2 linked regions of the Rhodopseudomonas sp. BAL398 genome follow. The protein of the gene in region 1 interacts with the protein of each later gene in a pairwise test. Links are inferred from orthologs where the notes say so. Each region holds a gene or a part of one and is shown on either strand. Other genes may lie near its edges.

What was found. Proteins that work in one complex are often made in the same cells at the same time.
Region 2: the proteins of RBJ75_RS22405 (region 1) and RBJ75_RS20080 interact in binary tests that used the Escherichia coli proteins (3 or more experiments, as listed by UniProt). The link is inferred for Rhodopseudomonas sp. BAL398 from one-to-one orthologs.

What each region holds. Positions count from the first base shown.
Region 1 is NZ_CP133111.1:4,756,276-4,761,640, forward strand. Bases 830-4,219 are described here. They hold RBJ75_RS22405 ([protein-PII] uridylyltransferase), read right to left. Parts: upstream 3,826-4,219; coding sequence 1,030-3,825; downstream 830-1,029. Other genes in these bases: RBJ75_RS22400 (S41 family peptidase), read right to left, coding at 830-852; RBJ75_RS22410 (OsmC family protein), read left to right, coding at 4,123-4,219. Outside these bases: more of RBJ75_RS22400, read right to left, coding at 1-829; more of RBJ75_RS22410, read left to right, coding at 4,220-4,632; bifunctional glutamate N-acetyltransferase/amino-acid acetyltransferase ArgJ, read left to right, coding at 4,736-5,365.
Region 2 is NZ_CP133111.1:4,252,429-4,256,092, reverse strand. Bases 1-2,677 are described here. They hold RBJ75_RS20080 (P-II family nitrogen regulator), read right to left. Parts: upstream 1,670-2,677; coding sequence 1,331-1,669; downstream 1-1,330. Other genes in these bases: RBJ75_RS20075 (ammonium transporter), read right to left, coding at 1,982-2,677; RBJ75_RS20085 (ammonium transporter), read right to left, coding at 1-1,293. Outside these bases: more of RBJ75_RS20075, read right to left, coding at 2,678-3,295; RBJ75_RS20070 (P-II family nitrogen regulator), read right to left, coding at 3,369-3,664. UniProt on the Escherichia coli protein: Involved in the regulation of nitrogen metabolism. Regulates the activity of its targets by protein-protein interaction in response to the nitrogen status of the cell.

The sequences.
Region 1 (5,365 bases):
CATGTCACCCTTGGCCGGCGCCTTGAAGACGTGTTCGTCATCCGCCTGTCGTCCGTGGATGCTGACCACCGGGCCGCCATCGAGCAGATCGCTGGAGACCGCGATGGCCGCGTTCAACAACCCGCCCGGATCGTTGCGCAGGTCGATCACCAGTCCCTTCACACCACCCTTGTCGCCTGCCTTGGCTTCTTCCTTCAGTTTGGTGATGGCGGTCTTGAACCCTTCGGCGGTATCGCCGCCGAACTGGCTGATGCGGATATAGCCGACGCCGTTCGGCTCGAGCTGCGACTTGACCGAGGCGACGCGGATGATTTCGCGCGTGAGCGTGACGTCGAACGGCTCCTGCTTGCCGCGCAGGATGGTGATCGTCACTTTGGTTCCGGGCTCGCCGCGCAGCAACTCGACGACTTTGCGCAGGTTCATGCCCTGGGTGCTGGCATCGCCCGCCTTGATGATAGCGTCGCCGGGTTCAAGCCCGGCCCGCGCCGCCGGGGTGCCGTCGATCGGCGAGACGATGGTGGGAATTCCGCCCTGCGCGGAGATCTGCATGCCGAGCCCGCCGAACTGGCCGGACATGTCGGTCTCCATCATCTTGAATTCGTTCTCGTCCATGTAGTCGGAATGCGGATCGAGCCGGTTGAGCATGCCCTTGAGGGCGTCCTTGGTGAGTTCGTCCGAACTCACCGGGTGCACATAGGCGCGATGGACGAGCTGGATGACGCCGGCGATCAGGTCGAGGTCCGGCCCCGCATTATTGTCGCGCGGCGACATCGCCACGACCGAGAGCACGGGGACCGCGATGAGGCCGATGACGGCGACGGTGCGAATGATGAGCGGGCGGGCTTTGATCATGGTCTGAACTCACGTGAGAGTGATTGGCGGAAATATGGGTCGCCTCGACGGTCAGAACCGCCAGACGTCGTGTTAGGTTCCTGTCTATCGAGACGCCAGTCGGCCACAACAGCGGCAATTGCCCCGGCGCCCGGGCGGATGGGTGCGCCGTCAACTCGATCCGGTCGTGGCGCTCCCTTACGCCGCGGTGTTCTCTTCGGCGTCGCCATTGGCCAGCAGGTGCACCAGCGCGCGCTTGATCGCGGCCTGGCGGGTCGGCGCGGTGATCTGCGCGCCGAGCAGGTCGGTGACGTAGAACACGTCGCGAGCCCGCTCGCCGAAGGTGGCGACATGCGCCGAGGCGATATTGAGATTGAGCTTCGAGATCGCGGTGGTCAGCTGGTAGAGCAGGCCGGTGCGGTCCAGCCCGGTGACCTCGATCACGGTGTAGCGGTCCGACCACTGATTGTTGATGATCACCTCGGGTTCGACCACGAAGGGCTTCAGCTTGCCGCGTTTGGCGGCGCGGCGCGCCACCACCTCGGGCAGCCGCAATTTGCCTTCCAGCAGGTCCTCGATGGTCTCGCCGATCCGGGTGGCGCGGCGCCCCTCATCCTCGTCGCGGTCATATTCGCGGGTGATCGCCACGGTGTCGAGCGCGCGGCCGTCGGTGGTGGTGTAAATCTGGGCGTCGACGATGTTGGCGCCGGCGGAGGCGCAGGCGCCGGCGATGATCGACAGCAGCCAAGGATGGTCAACCGCGAGAATCGTCAGTTCGGTGACGCCGCGGGCCTCGTCGAAGCCGACATTGATCGCGAGCTTGTGACCGGCCTGTTCGGAGGCGCGCAGGAATTTGGCGTGGCGGATCTTGCGGGCCAGCTCGACCTTGAGCCAATAGGCCGAATAATGCCGCGCCACATAGGCGTCGAGTTCGGCCTCCGGCCATTCGCGGAAGGCGGCGCGGAATTCGGCCTGCGCCGAGCTGATCCGCTGCGCGCGGTTGACCTCGGAGAAACCGCCGGTCAGCGCCGGCTCGGTTTCGTAATACAGCGTGCGCAACAGCTGCGCCTTCCAGCCGTTCCACACCCCGGGGCCGACGCCGCGAATGTCGGCGGTGGTCAGGATGGTCAACAGCTTCATCTGCTCGACCGATTCCACCACCGCGGCGAAATTCTCGATGGTCTTGCGGTCCGACAGGTCGCGCGACTGCGCCACCGACGACATCACCAGGTGCTTGTCGATCAGCCAGGCGATCAGTTCGGTATCGGCGGCGTTGAAGCCCAGTCGCGGGCACAGCCGCCGCGCCACCTTGGCGCCGGCGATCGAGTGATCTTCCGGCTGCCCCTTGGCGATGTCGTGCAACAGCACCGCGACATAGATCACCCGGCGATGCTCGGGGCGGATCTTGCGCATCAGATCGGAGGCGACGATGAATTCGTCATTGCCGCCGCGTTCGATCTCCTGGAGGTTGCCGACGCAGCGCAGCAGGTGCTCGTCGACGGTGTAGTGATGATACATGTTGAACTGCATCATCGAGACGATGCGGCCGAAGGCGCGGATGAAATGGCCGAGCACGCCGGTCTCGTTCATGCGCCGTAGCACCACCTCGGCGTTGTCGGAGGTCAGGATCTCGATAAACAGCCGGTTGGCTTCCGGATTGTCGCGCAGCTGGGCGTTGATCAGCCGCAACGACCGCGTCACCGCGCGCATCGCGTCGGGGTGAAATGCCAGATCGTTCTTCTGGGCGAGCCGGAATAGCCGGATCAGATTGACCGGATCGTGTTTGAACACGTCCGGCGCGGCCAGATTGATGCGGTTGTTGTCGATGACGAAGTCGTCGCTGTCCGGGACTCGTCGCCCCGGCGTGCTGGGTAGCAGCCGCGCCATCATCCGGGTCAGCGCGGGCGCCGGCTTGGCTTGCTGATCCTCCAGCTTGGCGCACAGGATCGCCGTGAGGTCGCCGACATCCTTGGCGATCAGGAAGTAATGCTTCATGAAGCGCTCGACGTCCTGCATCCCGGGATGCGAGGTGTAGCCGAGCCGGACCGCGATCTCGCGCTGCAGGTCGAACGACAGCCGCTCCTCGGGGCGGCCGGCGACGAAGTGAAGGTTGCAGCGCACCGACCAGAGGAAATCGGAGCAGCGCCGGAACGTGCGGTATTCATGTGCGTCGAACACGCCGCGCTTGACCAGTTCGGCGATCTCGCGGACCTGGTAGACGTATTTGGCAATCCAGAACAGCGTGTGCAGATCGCGCAGCCCGCCCTTGCCGTCCTTGACATTGGGCTCGACCAGATAGCGCGATTGCCCGGCGCGGCGGTGGCGCTCCTCGCGCTCGGCGAGCTTGGCGGTGACGAATTCGGCCGCGGTGCCCTCGACCACTTCCTTGTCGAAGCGGTCCACCAGTTCCTGGTACAACGCCTTGTCGCCGGTCAGGAATCTGGTTTCGAGGATGGCGGTGCGGATCGTCATGTCGCCACGGGCCTGGCGGATCGATTCGTCGACCGAGCGGGTGGCGTGTCCGACCTTGAGGCCGATGTCCCACAGGCAATACAGGATCACCTCGGCGATCTGCTCGCCCCAGGCGGTCTGCTTGTAGGGCAGGATGAACAGCAGATCGATGTCGGATTCCGGCGCCATCAGGCCGCGGCCATAGCCTCCGGTGGCGACCACCGCCATGCGTTCGGCGCTGGAGGGGGTCGGCGACGGATAAAGATGGCGGTTGGCCGCCGCAAACAGCATGCGGATGATCTCGTCCTGGACGAAGCACAGCCGCTCGGCGCAGCGGCGCCCGTGCCGATCGCTCAGCAGCAGCGCCTGGGCGGCGTCGCGTGCCTTCGCCAACTCGGCCTTCATCAGCTGGGCGAGGGCGGAGCGGAACAGGTCCTCGTGCCCGGCATGTTGGACGGCCAGCGCGTCGATCTCGCCGGTGATCCGGGAGGTCTCGAAGCGATCGTCGACAGTTGGGCGGGCAGGGTTCACGATTGTATCCATCAACTATCCGGATATCGGACGGCGCCCGCGCTGTCACGGACCATTATCGGCAGGGGATTGCGAGGGTGACTCAATGCCGAATTTACCGTTACCTCATTTTGACCGCGTTGTGGCCGGCTTGGGGAGACCTGGCCTGCCTCACGTAAGTGAGGTTAAGCTCTTGAAAATGTTTTGTTTTGCTGAGAATGGCAGGCCGTGGCAAGGCCGCCGCACGACCCCACATAACGGCGGCGCGGTCGGTTGGTAACATCCATGCTGTCCGCTCCGTAGACACGCTAGCAAAACCGGGAGAGCCTCATGGATGCAGCCACGCTTCGCGCAACCCAAGCCCCGATCAAGGAGCGGTTCAAATCGGACCCGCAGGCGGCCTTGATCACCTTGACCGCCAAAGGCGCGATCGACGCCGACGGTATCGCCTGCAAGCTCGAAACCGGCCGGGCGCTGGCGATGGCGGGGCTGCATCCCGCGACCGGCGGCTCCGGGCTGGAGCTGTGTTCCGGCGACATGTTGCTCGAGGCGCTGGTGGCCTGCGCCGGGGTGACGTTGAAATCGGTGGCCACCGCGATCGAGCTGCCGCTCAGCGTCGGCAATGTCATCGCCGAGGGCGATCTGGATTTCCGCGGCACCCTCGGTATCGACAAGGAGGTGCCGGTCGGCTTCGCCGAGATCCGGCTGCGTTTCGAGGTCGGTACCGACGCGCCGCAAGATCGGCTCGATCTGCTGCTGAAACTCACCGAGCGCTATTGCGTGGTGTATCAGACCATCAAGAACGGCCCGAAGCTGTCGGTGTCGATGCAGCGGGTCTAGGCGCGCGCCGGCGGGCATTCTCCACTTTTCTTCCGCGGCGCGGTGTGGGAGAGGGTGCGGGTTCTCCCGCCATCGGCGGGAGCTGGAAATCCGAAGGCCGCCAATGTCCACCGCCGTCTCCCCGCTCGCGCCCATCAATGTTCCGCAGATGCCGGCGATCGCCGGCGTCAGGCTCGCCACCGCCGCCGCCGGCATTCGCTACAAGGGCCGTACCGACGTGCTGCTGGTGGCGCTCGACCAGGGCACCACGGTCGCCGGGGTGTTCACCAAGTCGAAATGCCCGTCGGCGCCGGTCGAATGGTGTCGCGCCAAGCTGAAGGGCGGCACCGCCCGGGCGCTGGTGGTGAATTCCGGCAATGCCAACGCCTTCACCGGTAAGAACGGCAAGGTCTCGACCAAGCTCACCGGCGACATCGCCGCCAAAGTGGTCGGCTGCAAACCGGACGAGATCTTTCTGGCCTCGACCGGGGTGATCGGCGAGCCGCTGGATGCAACCAAATTCGACGGCGTGCTCGGCAAGCTGTCGGACAATGCGGCGCCGGACGGCTGGATGGATGCCGCCAAGGCGATCATGACCACGGACACTTTCCCCAAGGTCGCCACCGCCACGGTCAAGCTCGGCAAGGCCAAAGTGACGATCAGCGGCATGGCCAAGGGCGCCGGCATGATCGCGCCCGACATGGCGACGATGCTGGCCTTCGTGTTCACCGACGCGCCGCTATCGGCGGCGTGC
Region 2 (3,664 bases), 500 kb from region 1 along the record:
CCAGCACTGCGAGATCATCTGGGCGGCGAAGTCGTAGTCGCCGACCTTGCCGGCCGCGTAATCGTAGACGCCGGTGCCGCCGAGCGCCGGGTTCACCAGGATGCCGGTGCCCAGCGCGCCGATGATGCCGCCGATGCCGTGAACGCCGAACACGTCGAGCGAGTCGTCATAGCCCAGCGCGTTCTTGATCACGGTGCAGAAGAACAGGCAGACCCCGCCGGCCACGATGCCGAGCACGATAGCCCCCATCGGACCGGAGAAGCCGCAAGCCGGGGTCACCGCGACCAGGCCCGCCACCGCGCCCGACAGCGCGCCGAGCAGTGAGGGATGGCCCTTGATCATCCACTCCGCGAACATCCAGGCCAGGGCCGCCGCGGCGGTGGCCAGGAAGGAGTTGGTCATGGCGAGGGCGGCGCCGCCGGAGGCTTCCAGATTGGAGCCGGCGTTGAAGCCGAACCAGCCGACCCACAGCAGCGAGGCGCCGATCATCGTCATGGTCAGCGAGTGCGGAGCCATCAGCTCCTTGCCATAGCCGGTGCGCTTGCCGATCAGCAGGGCGCCGACCAGGCCGGCGACGCCGGCATTGATGTGCACCACGGTGCCGCCTGCGAAGTCGAGCGCGCCCTTCTTGAACAGGAAGCCGGCATCGGCGTTGACGGCGTCGAGCGCGGTCTGCGCGGTCGCCTTGGTGGCGTCGTCGGTGGCCGCGGCAAGCGCCTTGGCGGCGGCGTCGATCGCATCCGGGCCAGCCCAGTACCAGACCATATGCGCCATCGGCAGGTAGATCAGGGTGATCCACAGCGGGATGAACAGCGCGACGGCCGCAAAGCGGGTGCGTTCAGCGAAGGCTCCGACGATCAGCGCGGGGGTGATGGCGCAGAACGTCATCTGGAAGCAGACGAAGATCAGCTCGGTGATATTGGCGCCGACCGTGAAGCTGCCGCCCATCGAATCGGTGGTGATGCCGGACAGGAAGGCCTTGGAGAAGCCGCCGATGAATTCCGAACCGCCGGTGAAGGCGAGGCTGTAGCCGTACAAGGCCCAGATGATGATGGCGACGCAGACCGTGTAGAACACCTGCGCCAGCACCGAGAGCATGTTCTTGGAACGAACCAGACCGCCATAGAACAGCGCAAGGCCGGGAATCGTCATCAACAACACCAGCACCGTGGCGGTCATCATCCAGGCGTTGTCGCCCTTGTTGACCGTTGGCGCGGCGGAGGCGGCAGTCGCGGCGAACATGCCGACTGCGAGTGCAGCCAGTCCCGCGCCGTAGGGACGTTTAAACGTCATCTTGTTTACTCCTGATTGAATAAGGGTGAGCGCGAGATCAGAGGGCCGCGGCATCGGCTTCGCCGGTGCGGATCCGAACAGCATGGTCGAGGCCGAGGACGAAGATCTTGCCGTCGCCGATCTGGCCGGTCTTGGCCGCCGTGGTGATGGCCTCGATGGTCTTGTCGACCTGGTCGGAGGCGATTGCGACTTCGATCTTGATCTTGGGCAGGAAGCTCACCGCGTATTCGGCGCCGCGATAGATTTCCGTATGGCCCTTCTGCCGGCCATATCCCTTGACTTCGGTCACCGTCAAACCGTGAACGCCGATGGCGGTCAAGGCGTCACGGACTTCTTCGAGTTTGAATGGCTTGATGATCGCCATAACAATTTTCATGGGTCATATCCCCGCTTGGGCCCGGCCGATACAGGACCGGGCACGATCTCGACTGAGGTTCACCACGCGGAGAAGTTCACTACGCGGGCACAGCCAATCCAGATAGAATCAAATGCCGTGCCAGATCGAAGGAACTGCCTAACAGTATATAAATGCGATGCTTTTCGGCGTGACCGCAGCGCAGCACCGGTCGCCCAAAAGGTCACCGCCCATTTCTTAATCAGACATGGGCAAAAAGCGCGCATGACAGAGTCCCGACATAATCGTGCTTACGCCACAGGCAGGATGGCGGTACCATAGTAGGTGGCTGGTCTATTGCAGGGCTTCGCCATGCTGGGAAATGTCGAGACCTTCGATCTCATGCGCGCGGGAGACGCGCAGCGGCACGAACACACCCACCAGCTTGAGCAGACCGTAAGTGGCGGCTCCCGACCACAGCAAGGTGACGGCGACGCCGCCGAGCTGGATCACCAGCTGCCACGGATTGCCCTCGATCAGGCCGGAGGTTCCGCCGATCGCCGCGGTGGCGAACACGCCGGCCAGCACGGTCCCGGTCAACCCGCCGATGCCGTGAACGCCGAACACGTCGAGCGAATCGTCATAGTTGAAGCGGTGCTTCAGCCAGGTGCAGGCCCAGTAGCAGACCAGCCCGGCAATCACCCCGATCACCAGCCCATGCCAGGGTTCGACATAGCCGGAGGCCGGCGTGATGGTGCCGAGCCCGGCGACCGCACCGGAAATCATGCCCAGCACCGAGGGCTTGCGCCGCGTCAGCCATTCGATTCCGCCCCAGGTCAGCGCGCCCGCGCAGGCCGCCAGATGGGTCGAGGTAATCGCCATCACGGCGCGGGAATTGGCGGCCAGCGCCGAGCCGCCATTGAAGCCGAACCAGCCAACCCAGAGCAGGCCGGTGCCGATCACCGCCAGCGACAGGTCGAACGGCGACAGGTTGTCGGCGCCGTAACCATGGCGGCGGCCGAGCACCATGGCGCCGACCAGCCCGCCGGTGCCGGCGGACAGATGCACCACCAAGCCGCCGGCGAAATCCAGCACGCCGGCGCGCGCCAGGAAGCCGCCGCCCCAGACCCAATGCGCCAGCGGCACATAGACCACCACGAACCAGAGAATCGAAAACAGCAGATAGGCCGAAAACCGCATCCGGTCGGCGACCGAACCGGCGACCAGCGCCACGGTGATGACCGCGAAGGTCATCTCGTACAGCATGAACAGCGCTTCCGGGATGGTCCTGGCCAGCGGATTGACCCCGTCCATGGTCATGCCGGCGAGGAACACGCGGTCCAGCGATCCGATCCAGGCGCCGTCGCCGACAAAGGCCAGCGAATAGCCGAACGCCACCCACAGGACGGAGATGATCGCCACCGCGGCCAGGCTCTGCGCCATGGTGGCGAGCACGTTCTTCTTGCGCACCATCCCGGAATAAAACAGCGCCAGCCCGGGAATGGTCATCATCAGCACGAAGGCGCTGGCGACCATCATCCAGGCGGTGTCGGCGGCGCTGATGGTGCCGCTCAGGGCCTGGGCCTGCGCCGGCGTCGCCAGCAGCCCGGCGACCAGCGCAACAACAGCGGCCAGCGCGGTGCTGGCTGCACAATATCGACCCGTCATGATGCCCCCGGATATCGGATGGCGCAGCGCTACCCGGCGCCGTCGCCCCATTGCAATGGTTTGGCGTCGGCGCTCACAGCGCCTCGGCGTCGGTCTCGCCGGTGCGGATCCGCAGCGCGTGCATGATCGGGGTGACGAAGATCTTGCCGTCGCCGATCTGGCCGGTGCGGGCGCTCTTGGTGATGACCTCGACCGCCTTGTCGACCAGGCCGGAGGCCACCGCGATCTCGATCCGCAGTTTGGGCAGGAAATTCACGATATATTCGGCACCGCGATAGATCTCGGTGTGGCCCTTCTGGCGGCCATAGCCCTTGACCTCGGTGACGGTCATGCCGTGCACGCCGATGTCGGTGAGCGCGGTGCGCACCT